3 regions of the Paenibacillus sp. FSL L8-0502 genome follow, and region 2 is predicted to be linked to each of the others. Evidence: riboswitches for the same ligand, from Rfam matches in the RefSeq annotation. Region 2 holds a riboswitch; each other region holds the start of a gene.

Region 1 (4,464 bases), 2.0 Mb from region 2:
GGTACTGTGCTGGTGGTGGATGAAGCATTCATTGATTTTATTCCGCTGGAACGGCGAATCTCACTGCTGCCTGTGCTGGATCGCTATCCTCATGTGATTTTGATCCGGTCAATGACCAAATTTTATGCCATTCCTGGCCTACGATTGGGTTATGCGATTGCTCATCCAGACTATATCCGGCGAATGACGGCCAAACAGGTGACCTGGAGTGTGAATGGATTGGCGTTGCTGGCTGGCGAGGCGTGTTTGAGAAGTGGGCAAGCATATGAGCGCCAAACACAGGAGCTGATTGCTGCGGAGCGCAACCGCCTGTTGACCGCCTTGGCGGAATGGGGCTGCGGTGTCGTTCCCGGTGAAGCCAATTACGTGCTGGCAAGGGCGCCGGGTACGTGGAGTGCATCGGCTATTCAGCAGGCGCTTGGACAACGCGGAGTTCTTATACGTAGCTGTGCTATGTATCCGGGACTGACGACGAGCCATTTTCGGATTGCGGTCAAGGATGCAGAAGCCAACGACAGGCTGCTATCTGTATTGGGTGAAGTGCTGGAGGAGGAGGAGCGGCGTGACAGTTAGCTTGATTATCCTGGCAGCCTATCTATTGGACAGGCTGATCGGTGACCCGAGGTGGTTGCCGCATCCAGTCATCGGTATGGGACATGCCATTTCAGCATTGGAAAAAGTGATTCGCTGCCAGGTCCGAAGTGACCGAGGGCTGAAACGTGCAGGTATACTGCTTCCACTCATTGTGGCGGGAGGCTCCTTTGCGCTCGCCTGGGCGCTGTTGCAATTGCTTGCCTGGATTCATCCGTGGTTATCTGTCGGCGCAGAAATAGTGCTGATTGCGACCACGATTGCTTCCAAAGGACTAAAGGATGCAGGAATGGCAGTCTACCGAGCGTTGCAGGCGGATGACCTGGCTGCGGCACGGCGGGAGCTGGGCATGATAGTCGGGCGGGATACGCAGCAACTTGATGAGCCTGAGATTGTACGCGGTACGGTTGAAACGGTCGCTGAAAATATCGTGGACGCGATTATTTCCCCGCTTTTTTATGCCTTGATCGGGGGAGCACCCTTGGCGCTGGCTTATCGTGCTGTGAATACGCTCGATTCCATGGTTGGCTACAAAAATGAAAAGTATCTGCATTTAGGCTGGGCTTCAGCACGTCTAGATGATGTGGCTAACTACATTCCAGCACGCCTGACAGCGGCAATGCTTGTGATAGCGGCGTGGATGTACAAACGAGATGCTGCAAGAAGCTGGCGCACAGTCAAGCGAGACGCTCGTCTGCACCCAAGTCCGAACAGTGGCTTCCCGGAATCGGCTGTTGCTGGTGCATTGGGGATTCGTCTTGGAGGATATAATGTGTATCATGGCGTGCGCTCCTTTCGTGCATACATGGGGGATTGGATACGACCGCTAGAGTCGAAAGATATACGGCATACGATCCAGCTGATGTTCGCCGTGTCCAGTATGTTTGTAGGATTGTGTTTGTTAGGAGCCGCAGGTTGTTTTGCCTTGGGATGGGTGCGGTGAGGGTGAGGAGTGACACACTGAATAATGATCGAGCAGGAAGTGACATTTCTTGAAACAAGATATAGCAGCAAAAAGGACAGTAGAATACGCACAAAGACCGAACTCACAGGAGGATAAGGTGCCGTATGATGCTAAAGAAGATCTGCATTGGGATATGGAGCTCGTGTTAGTTCGTCACGGCACAACCTTATGGAACAAGGAACGTCGATATCTGGGACACTCCGACTTAGGTTTGCTACCGGGGGCAGAGCAGGAATTAAAGCCTTTGCAGGAAAAATTGCAAGGTCAGTCCTTTGCTCGAATCTATTGCAGCGACTTAATGCGATGTCGCCAGACCTTGCAGATCATTGTGCCGGAATCAGAGTTGACGTCTGGGCGTTCCCTATCTACTATGCCTCCTATGATGGAACCATGTCTGCGAGAGCTTCATTTTGGCGAGTGGGATGGAAAAACGTATGACATGCTCAAGGATGTGTCGTTGTATCGGGCTTGGATTGATGAGCCGCAACGGATCACCCCACCTGGTGGAGAGTCTTGGACAGATTTTGTAAATCGTCTGCGCAAATTTCTTGACTCTCTGTATGAATGGCGTGTTGCTATGGAAGTTCAACCCATGGATTTGACTGCTACGTCGCCCTCTGTTTTGGTCGTTACGCATGGTGGCGTAATTCGTCAGCTAGCTTGCATGCTGATACCGGGCCATGATTTTTGGAGTCTGAATCCGAAGCCGGGAGAAGCATTAAGGATTCAATTGAGGCTGGCAGGACCGCACAATTACATAGCGGAAATGCTTCCTCATTAGGTTAGACACCAGCGGATAAAGAGGCTGTTTGGGTTGTAAGCCGCCTCATTTTAACCTATAATCATCAAGTAAAAGAACGGCTTGACTACCACTACATCAAATATCCAGCAGACGAGGTCGGCGCAGCGTGATGAAACTATGGTTTCCCTCCCTGCGCTGTTAAAAGGGAAGTCGGTGTGAATCCGGCGCGGTCCCGCCACTGTAAATGGAAACATGCCCGTTAGTCCTCTTTAAATGTTACTAAGCATATGAAAGAATTTCAGGACATGTATTTTACCATAAGTCAGGATACCTGCCCGTCCGCCTGTCACCATAATCCTTCGAGGAAAGGATGACGTGTTCGCAGTGACTGTCCATGCGGAAAGAAGCTGCCGCCTGCGCACGATCTGCGCTAACGTGACCCCTGTGTCCTGATATGAGGATGCGGGGGTTTTTGATAGGAAAAGAAGGCTAGATTTAGAAGATATCTGATGATGTTCAAGTAACGCTCTTAACGATTTATTTATGAAGGGGTGCAAATCATGGCAGGAAAAAAAATAAAGGTGTGGACAACAGGTCTATTGGCTCTGATTTTGGCAGTTGTGCTGAGTGCATGTGGCGCTAATGGAAAAAATGCAGAAAATAAAGAGGGTCAGGCTTCTTCACAGCAGCCGGGACAGGCAGTAAACGCACAAGAGCCTCCGGGCAAAACGGTTTACCCGCTCACAGTTAAAGATGCAACAGGACAGGAATTTACATTCAAAAAAGCGCCGGATAAAATCGTTTCCGTCTCCCCGGCAGAAACCGAGGCGTTGTTCGCCATTGGGCTGGATAAGGAAATTGTCGGCGTCTCCGACTACTCTGATTACCCGGAAGCAGCTACGAAAAAGCCTAAAGTGGGCGGTATTATGAAACCAAACGAAGAGGCGATCATTGCTGCGAACCCGGAAGTCGTTTTTGCAGGGATATCACTTAGTGAACAGGCTACGACCAAGCTGCGCGACATGGGAATTATGATTTTTAAAACGGAACCGAAGACAGTGGAAGATGTCATGGCTAACATCGAATTGTATGGGAAAATCACCGATCATCAGAGAGAAGCAAGAGCGGTGACTGACAAGATGAGAGCAGATGTAGCAGAAGTAAAAGAAGGAATTAAAAATATCGGTAAAGGGCAGAAGCTGCGGGTATACGTCGAGTTTTCACCAGGCTGGACAGTGGGTAAAGGCGAGTTTATGGACGAGCTGATTACGTTGGCGGGCGGCGAAAATGTAGGTGCCACGCAGAAGGGGTGGTACCAAATTAGTGAAGAAAATATTATTGCTGCGAACCCTGACGTGATTTTGTACAGCAAAAGTGTCAAGGACGACAAAACGGGCCAGACGCTCGGTGATATCATTAAAGCTCGCAGTGGATGGGATCAAATATCGGCTGTTCGCCACAACCGGGTATTTGCCGTGGATGATAATTTGATCAGTCGTCCGGGTCCACGCGTAACGGAAGGTCTCAAGGAAGTGGCCAAGGGCGTGTATCCTGAAATTTTCAAATGAACCGTAAACTGATCGGCTTTGGAGGGACAGGTCTTGTCCTGCTGTTGCTGACGCTGCTGCTCTGTCTTGGCATCGGCTCGGCCAAGCTTCCGGTCAGCCAAATCACGGGCATTCTGGTTAACCACCTACCGTGGTTAGGCGATACGTTTACACCGGATTGGAATACATCCTCAGAGCAGATTATTTTGAAGGTCAGATTGCCACGAGTGTTACTGGGAATGTTGGTAGGAGCAGCGCTGGCGCTGGCGGGAGCCGGATTTCAGGGTGTGCTGCGTAATCCTTTGGCTGATCCGTATACACTGGGGGTATCCTCGGGGGCTTCGGTAGGAGCGGCAGTACTGATTTATTGGGGCCTTCAATTTTCATTTGTTGGCATATGGACGCTGCCGCTAGTGGCATTTACGACCGGAATGCTTACGCTGTGGATGGTGCTGACGTTGGCACGGGAAGGTGGGAAAATTCCGACACAAAGTCTCATTTTGTCGGGTGTGGTGATGCAATCCTTTCTGGGAGCGGTTGTTTCCTTTCTGACAGCCATGTCGAAGGAGACGGTCAATGAAATATTGTACTGGACGATGGGAAGTCTTAGTCTGCGCGGT
Region 2 (4,464 bases):
GATTCGCGGCTTGGGTAGCGGGGAAACTCCTATTTTTCCACAGCATATTTTCCAATGCAAAGAGGGAATCAATCAGGCAGAAGGCGACGTCAATTATGATTTGTTCTTACGGGCGGTAGAATGCTCTAGCAGACGGATGTATCCCAATTTTGTGAATGTGGATGCCACCTTTAACCTGCCTTTTTACCGTGCTGATGACCCGGATACCATTATAGCGACAATGGGTTGCCGTACCCGCACCATTTCTGACCGTTTCGGTAGAAATCGGCAGAGTGGTAAGGGAAATCTCTCCTTCAATACCATTAATCTGGTGCGGCTTGGCATTGAGTATGGTATTTGCACAGGCAAACGCCTGACACCTGACCGTGATCGCTTTGATGCGAGACTAGAAGAAGTTATGCGCATTGCGGTGGATGGCTTAATCCATCGCTATCAAATCCAGACCAGCCAGCCGGCCAAAGCCTCGGACTTTATGATGCGCGAAGGGGTATGGGAAGGTGGAGAACAACTAGAGCCAGATGATAAGGTGGGAAGCATACTAAAACACGGTACGCTTTCGATCGGATTCATCGGACTGGCTGAGTGCATGAAGGCACTATACGGGAAACACCACGGGGAGGATGATTTCGTATACCGAGAGGCACAACGAATCATCACTTCTATGCGCGTGTATTGCGATCGAATGAGTGAATATCACAATTTGAATATTACATTGTTCGCTACGCCTGCCGAAGGTCTGTCGGGCAAGTTCACCTTGCTGGATCAACGTGATTTCGGGATTATTCCTGAGGTGAATGATCGAGAATATTACACGAATTCTTTTCATATTCCCGTGTATTACACGCTCCCGGCTGCTCGTAAAATCAGCTTGGAAGCTCCGTTCCATAACCTATGCAACGCTGGTGCGATATCATACATTGAGCTGGACGGTAATGCGCGGAATAACCCGGATGCGTTTCTTAAAATTGTTCAATACGCGCTGCATCAGAATATCGGCTACTTCTCCATCAACCATCCGGTGGATCGTTGTACAGAATGCGGTTATGAAGGGATTATCGGGACAAGCTGCCCCCAATGTGGCACAGATGAGGAGCACACACACTTTCAGCGCTTACGTCGGGTAACCGGATATCTGACAGGGGATTATACCGTTCGCTTTAATGCTGCAAAACAGGCAGAAGTTCGAGACCGGGTGAAACATAAGTGAATTTGTGTGGCTACATTCCGGAATCTCTGAACGAAGGATACGGCCTGCGCACCGTCGTGTTCATTAGCGGTTGCCGTCATGCCTGTCCCGGATGCTTTAATCCAGCGTCGTGGAGCTTCCGTGCAGGTGAGCCATTCACACCCCAACGACAACAGGAAGTCATTCGTGACATCATGGATAATCCGTTGTTGGATGGACTGACTCTCTGCGGGGGAGACCCGTTTTTCTCAGCAGCAGAATGCTCGCAATTTGTGCGCGACTTCCGTGCGGCCTGTCCCGACCGAACCGTGTGGGCTTACACTGGCTTTGTCTATGAAGATCTACTCACAGATCAGGAGCGACAGGAGCTAGCGCTTTTGTGCGATGTGATTGTGGATGGTCGTTTTGTAGAACAGCAAAAGGACCTGACCCTTCCCTTCCGGGGCAGTCGCAACCAGCGTCTGGTAGATGTAAAAGCCAGCATTCAGGCAGGTTACACCGTTTCATTGACTTAAGGCGAAGGTTACTCGGCAAATGCTATATCTAATCTAGGACAAGTCTCCATCATGGATGAGGCTTGTCTTTTTTTGCATATCCCTAACAGATTCCATTGTAGTTTCTATTGCGCATCCTGCAAGTTTCACTTATGATGGTGAACAAGTATACGAGTGCATAATTATTCGTCATACCTTAACCGCATAGCTTGGAGATAGGTGTCTGTTCTATTCAGATCAGGCTTAAAAGGGAAGCCGGTGCAAATCCGGCACGGTCCCGCCACTGTAAACGGGGAACTTTCAGCTGTTCATACAACCACTGGTCCACAGACCGGGAAGGGATGCTGAGAGTCATGATCCGTAAGTCAGGAGACCTGCCTATTTTAACAACATCGCAAGTACCTACGGAAGATAGGGAGGTGTTAAGAGCAGTCGCCGTATTTTTGATTTTTTAATCACGGAGGCATTCTTTCCCCTACTTATTTTTAACTCTGGGGGGAAGAATGCCTTTTTTGGTACGTAAAAATAAAACAGCCACCCACTAGGAGGAAAAGTACATGTCCGTCATTGAATGGCCTGAATTGTCCGGCTTAATTAGCAGTAATCTAGGATATCCGCGTATCGGCGAAAACCGGGAATGGAAGAAAGCACTGGAACGCTTCTGGAACGGCAGTATTAGCGAAAGCGAACTGCAAACGGAAATGAAAAGATTACGGTTGGAGCATCTGAGCAAGCAGCGTGACAAGGGGATTGATCGCATTCCTGTCGGAGACTTCTCCTATTATGATCACATGCTGGATACATCTGTGATGTTTGGTCTCGTACCCGAACGGTTCAACCATCGTCCCGCAGGTCCGATTCCTCTGTCCGTGTATTTCGGGATCGCTCGTGGACAGAAGGGAGCAACCGCCAGTGAAATGACCAAATGGATGAACACCAATTATCACTACATCGTTCCTGAATTGGCAAACGCAGTCCCGGTGTTCACTGAAAATAAACCTTTACGGGCTTATCGTGAAGCAAAACAAGAGCTAGGCATTGATGGGAAACCGGTCCTCATCGGCCCCTATTCATTCGTTACCCTTTCCAAAGGCTATGATCGCAAGGAGCTTGCTTCTATTATAAGAACCTTCCTGCCTTTATACACCCGTGTCCTGTCTGAACTAGCAGCAGAAGGTGTTCAGTGGGTCCAAATCGATGAACCTGTCCTGACCACCTCATTCCCAGTAGAGGATCTGGACATTATTCAGGAAGTCTATGAAGCTTTGGCCCAAGCTGCGCCCTCTTTAAATATAATGCTGCAAACTTACTTTGGCAGCCTGGACCATTATGAGCGTCTGTCCGCACTTCCGGTACAGGGACTGGGTCTTGATTTTGTGTATGATGATGGCGAAAATCTCCAGCATATATTGCAGTATGGTTTCCCTAAAGGAAAAACGCTGGGCGCTGGGGTCATTGACGGGCGCAATATATGGCGCAGCGACCTTAACGCTGTGGCTACCCTGCTGGGTCAGTTAGCAGAACAGACCACTGCCGAGCAGCTTATCGTACAGCCATCATGCAGTCTGCTGCATGTGCCAGTCAGTCTGGAAGCAGAGCACAAGCTGGATCGAGAACTGGTGCAAGCGCTGGCTTTTGCCGATGAAAAGCTTGAGGAAATCGCCGTCCTGACGGCTGCACTTGGCAAACACGATCCATCCGCACTCACCAAGCTTGGACAAAGTGCAGATGCGGTAGCCCGTTTCAACAGCTCAGCGGCACGCGTACAAACAGCTGACGATCTGGCTGACTTGCTGGCAAAGGAGCCTCTAACACGCAGCGTTCCTTTCGCCGAGCGTCGTGAGATTCAGCAAAATAAGCTGAAGTTGCCTCCACTGCCTACGACGACCATTGGTAGCTTCCCGCAAACCGCCGAGATCCGCAAGGCCCGCCTGCACTATCGCAAAGGAGAATGGTCTGCCGAGCAATACCGGACGTTCATCCAACAGCAAATCAAGGAATGGATTGATATTCAGGAGGACATTGGCATTGACGTGCTTGTACACGGGGAATTTGAGCGGACCGATATGGTTGAATTTTTTGGCGAAAAGCTGAACGGTTTTGCTTTTACACAAAACGGATGGGTGCAGTCCTACGGCTCCCGCTGTGTCAAACCGCCGATTATATACGGAGACGTCTCCTTCGATCAGCCCATGACTGTGGAAGAAACGGCATTCGCTCAATCGTTAACTTCCAAGCCTGTTAAGGGAATGCTTACAGGCCCTGTGACCATTTTGAACTGGTCTTTTGAACGTAATGATATTCCGCGAAGCCAAGTTGCTTTACAACTGGCTCTGGCATTACGGGCAGAGGTAGAGGCACTGGAACAAGCGGGCATCAGCATGATTCAGGTCGATGAACCCGCAATTCGTGAAGGGCTTCCGCTGAAAAAAGAACAACAGCAAGCCTATCTGGATTGGGCAGTTCAAGCCTTCCTTGTGACCACGGCCACCGTTGAACCTGCGACCCAAATCCATACGCATATGTGCTATTCCGAATTTCAGCATATGATTCAGTCCATCTCCGACATGGATGCCGACGTTATATCTATTGAAACTTCGCGAAGCCACGGAGAACTGATTGTCAGCTTTGAAGATCAGGTATACGACAAAGGCATCGGTCTGGGCGTGTACGATATCCACAGTCCGCGCATCCCCGATGTATCTGAAATGCTAAGCATGATCCAGCGTGCCTTGCGCGTACTGCCATCTGATTTGTTCTGGGTTAATCCGGATTGTGGTCTGA
Region 3 (4,464 bases), 220 kb from region 2:
CTCGATCGGATGCGGTGTAAACCCCCCCACCCCTTTTTTCACGCCAAACACATTATCAGGATGCACAATGAACGACTGTGGCAAATCCGTATTGATGATATCCAGCGCTTGTAGTGTCATGGCATTACGCTGCGCTGTATCCTTCGCCAGCTTCAAGCTGTTCAGAATACTCTCTAGCGGTTTGGAACTATAACGGCTTACATTGGCTTCGCTTTTCGAAGAATAAAACATGTCCATAAAATATTGCGGCTCTCCTGTATGAGCAGTAAGCATACTGTACATAGCAAAATCCCAATCGTTTTTGGTCAACGCCTCGTCGATATTTTCCACCTTGCGAATCTTGACCTGGATTCCCTCTTTCAGCAATTGGCTTTGGATGACCTCAGCCATAACAGAGAGCTCCGGACGCTGAGGGAAAGTCAGCAGCGTAACCTCGAACGGCTTGCCTTGCTTAGTCCATGTCCCTTGGGCGTCCTTCTGCCAGCCATCCTTCGTCAACAGTTGCTCTGCCGTTCCGTCCAGCGCTTTACGCTCAACTTTACCGAAGGGAAGAATGCTCGGGAACGGGCTGCTTGCCTCCGTACCGAAGTCCCTCATGACGGCGCTCACAATCGATGCGCGTGGAATCAGGCTGTCCACCACCTTACGGTTCGCCACATCCTTGAATACTGGCGATTCCATATTGTACACGATCATATGGGTGCGCAAGGACGGAGCTGACAGCACTTGCAGCTTGCCGTTCTTTTTCAGTACCTCTGCGTTATCAACCGGAATATCCGTCGCTACGTCCACCTCGCCGGATTGCAGCGCCATCAGGCGCGAATTCCCGTCCGTAATGAACTTCATCGTCGCTTCAGCCAGTCGTGCCTTCTCGCCCCAATATCCGTCATAACGCTCCACGACCAACGATTGGTCCTTGTTGAACGCTTTGATTTTAAAGGCGCCTGTCATCGCTGGGTAACTCTGTTCATCTTTCATCGATGCCACATCCAGTACAATCGTCGATGGATCAGCTAGATTAGACACCAACGCCGCATTCGGCTGGTTTGTCGTGATCTTCAAGGCCAGCGGGCCGCTTACATCAATGGACTTCACATTCAGTAAATCCTTCGCCAGATGGCTTTTCTCAATAGAGCGTAACAAAGACGCTTTTACACTTGCTGCACCCATACTTTTTCCATTATGAAAAGTGACTTTATCCTGCAAGCTGAACGTCCAAACTGTAGGGCTATCCTGCTTCCACTCCTTTGCCAGCCAAGCCACAGGCTCCAGCTTTTCATTCAAACGTACCAGTGTCTCACCTGCACCGGATCGCATCACATCCCAGCTATTATCTCCATGCGGGTCAACGCCTGACGGTTTCCATGTATACGCCATTACCAGCTTTTTATCTGTCGCTGTTTGTTGTGCTGACGCGTTTTCACCCTTGCCGGAGCTATCCGACGTCCTATTGCTGGCACATCCCGAAAGAGCCATAACTGCCAGCAGCAGCATCACCCCTGTACATATCAACCATGAACGCCTACTACGACTGCTTATCATTCGATGAATCCCCCTCTATCTTGTAAAATCGCATAAACCTAACGCAAAACGCGAAAAAAGCATTCCAGACCACTTAATTAGCAGTCAGAAATGCCTTCAATATAAAATGTCAGAACTCACCTCGAAGCCAACTCCAAAAACATAGAAGGGATCAGATCGGTTTCAGACATTCCGTATGCAGCACGCCTAACCACCTCCCCAGCATCCCGTGGGTCTGACAGTGATGTCAAAACAGGCAGGTCTCCTGACTCCAGGCGTATCTTTCAGGCCTTCCCGGTTCTTCACAATTCCAGTGGCTGTTCTGAAAGCTCCAGCAGTATCCTGCTGATGCCTGTATACAGTGGCGGGCCCGTGTCGGAATCAACCGAACTTCCCTTTTAAGTGAACATGCTCAACAACTATGTACATCGTCTCTACGAAACCCCATACATAGAGTTGTCCGGCTCACACCTGTTTTCTTCCTTTATTTCTTTTCATTACGATCTTATTTTGTTGTCACAGGCTTGTCAATAAAGGCTGCACAATAATTTAAATTTGAACGATAAGGTAGAAACAAGACCTAACCTCCAATTGCGTGTACGCAATTGAAGTGTTAAAATTAGGTATAGAGTAAACCACCGTGTCCGTATACTAAAAAGAGTCTTCGCCGCGCCAACGGCAAAGACTCTTAGGACTTGAAAGGCTGTGGATCACCCACGGCGCGCTGCATAACTAATGGTTAATGCAAACGAAACCCACCGTTAGGGGCCAACCTAATTACGCGGTGGGTTTTCGCTTGTTCCGAAATTTCCGACGTAGCCAGCGATAAAGTTTACGAATACTAAACACCAGGCTTAGTAACGTAACCATCCAACGCAACACATCGTAGCACGACACAAGGTTGACCATCGGCTTCACCCCCTCTCAGGAAGCTACACCGTGGTCCGAAAACATCCACCACTATTCAAAATCCATAAGGTAAATTATACCATGATATCACCCATCACTCTAGCAAATTGTTCTAGTAGATTAATAAGCTCCTAATGTTCATTTGGAGAACTCCTTTAGCTTCTTACTCCTACTGGACTATCAAATCTGCTGTTATAAAACTGTCATTAAATGTCGTATATGTCAGGCTAATGAACTCTCGCTTATAAAAATATAGATAAATATATTCATATATTCCATTAAAAGGTTGACATAGTATGTGAGCTCATTTATGCTATCTATGGATTTACAAATTTTTCAAGGAGAAGCTTTGTATGAAAGTAAAGTATCTACCACAAGCTTTTCTAGCTGTAACGCTACTCATTTCTTGGGGAGTCGTCAGTCCAGCAATCTCTCATGCTGAGAAAGGGGAAAAAATCCCTGACCAAATGTTGGCGGGTACAATCATCCAATATGACGAGAACAATAACATGGTTGTATTGGAAAAAGGAACTCCTGTACCTGAACCACAAAAATCTCTAGCTGCTGTTGCTCCACTTACTGCTGAACAACAAATTGAGCTACAAAAAGAAGAGGCACTAATTAAGGAAATCAAAGAAGAAGCCAAATCACTGCCGGTATATCATATTGACAACCCTGAACCTCAGCCTGGTTTAAAAGTAATTTATGATGGTGAAGGTTACATCAAAGATATTATCTTACCTGATCAAAAGGAAAATGCGATTACAACTAATAGTGTTTCACTTCAGGCATTACCACGCGGTACACGCAAAGCACCTGGGACTTATACATACGGAGCGCATAATAATGAAATTGTCATTACCGGAACTTCGAATGGCAAGGTTCAAGGCACAGGTAGAGGGACAAATTTTACGGACTCAACTGGTGAGAATTCCAATTCACTAAAAAGAGGCGACTGTGCAACAAAAGGGGCTATTGATAACCCTGAGTTTGGAACAAAAATCTCCGTAAGAAATATTGACAACAATAATGTCCATGATTTCACTAAGGCTGACAATGGGAGTCTGCCAGATGCTGTTGTTGATATTTGGAAAACAGGTGTACAGGATTTGGGCTTGACATGGAGTTCGTCTCTCTCATTTTCGGGGCGATATTTTTATACGTTCTAATTTCTTCATGTGAAACAAGGATAGGGCCTACACCCTGTCCTTTTCCCTTTTTTCTTAACATAATCGATTTAGTAAATTTCTCATCTTTAGAAAGGATGTTCGCTTTTGAAAACAAGCAGCTTTCGCTTCATTATAATTTACTTGCTCGTTCCAACTCTATTGTCTGCCTGCTCACCATCTTCTGCTCCATCAACGCAATCAGTCCCATATAAAGAAGTTCTATCAGGAAAAAAAACAGTTCCTTCAGAACAAGGCCAATATCTATCCATGACCTATACAGAATATGTGAATGGGAAAAATACAGATAAAGGTATGGTTATGCGAGTCATGACATATGACTTAAGCAGTAAAAAAATGACCAAACTGGCCGATGTTCCTTATACCTCTCAATACCCGCTTTCCCTGGTGTCCTTACCTGATCACAAAATTTATTACTCTGCCGATGTGGATGATAAGGGAGACCAACTATTTTCGTACGACTTAAATTCAAAAAAACTAAACAATTATCCGATAATTTATTTGCCATTAATCGTATAGTGCCAACTACTCCAGAAGGTCCACTTATACTAGCTGCAGTCAAAAAAGGAGAGCGTACACTTAAAACAATTTTCTACAATAAATCGACTCATACAATGCAGTTCTTACATGATGAAAACCAAGATAAACACACCTGGTCTATAGCCTATAATCCGGCAAAAAAAAACAATTTATACTACACAGTTTTCAGAGAAAGAGCAAGATAAACGGTCAGATATTGCGTCAAAAAACAATACTTTTACTATGCCAGCAAGCTACAAGGTTACAGAGATCAACAACGCCACTAAACAAGAGCGGTCTGTCATTACACTAAAGAACGAACAAATCT

The links. A riboswitch is a leader RNA that binds a small molecule or an ion and turns the genes downstream of it on or off. The one in region 2 is predicted to bind cobalamin.
Region 1: another riboswitch for cobalamin. It lies ahead of NSQ57_RS06955 (cobalamin-binding protein); the one in region 2 lies ahead of metE (5-methyltetrahydropteroyltriglutamate--homocysteine S-methyltransferase).
Region 3: another riboswitch for cobalamin. It lies ahead of NSQ57_RS24595 (ABC transporter substrate-binding protein); the one in region 2 lies ahead of metE (5-methyltetrahydropteroyltriglutamate--homocysteine S-methyltransferase).

What each region holds. Positions count from the first base shown of each region.
Region 1 covers NZ_CP151958.1:1,565,317-1,569,780, forward strand. Annotated here, with positions in the region: gene cobD (threonine-phosphate decarboxylase CobD) at 1-573, shown strand, start outside; gene cbiB (adenosylcobinamide-phosphate synthase CbiB) at 563-1,534, shown strand; gene NSQ57_RS06950 (histidine phosphatase family protein) at 1,584-2,336, shown strand; cobalamin riboswitch at 2,459-2,651, shown strand; gene NSQ57_RS06955 (cobalamin-binding protein) at 2,858-3,865, shown strand; gene NSQ57_RS06960 (iron ABC transporter permease) at 3,862-4,464, shown strand, end outside.
Region 2 covers NZ_CP151958.1:5,393,604-5,398,067, forward strand. Annotated here, with positions in the region: gene NSQ57_RS23580 (anaerobic ribonucleoside triphosphate reductase) at 1-1,207, shown strand, start outside; gene nrdG (anaerobic ribonucleoside-triphosphate reductase activating protein) at 1,204-1,701, shown strand; cobalamin riboswitch at 1,881-2,077, shown strand; gene metE (5-methyltetrahydropteroyltriglutamate--homocysteine S-methyltransferase) at 2,238-4,464, shown strand, end outside.
Region 3 covers NZ_CP151958.1:5,615,765-5,620,228, forward strand. Annotated here, with positions in the region: gene NSQ57_RS24595 (ABC transporter substrate-binding protein) at 1-1,542, opposite strand, end outside; cobalamin riboswitch at 1,759-1,959, opposite strand; gene NSQ57_RS24600 (hypothetical protein) at 2,784-3,599, shown strand; gene NSQ57_RS24605 (hypothetical protein) at 3,705-4,136, shown strand; gene NSQ57_RS24610 (hypothetical protein) at 4,380-4,464, shown strand, end outside.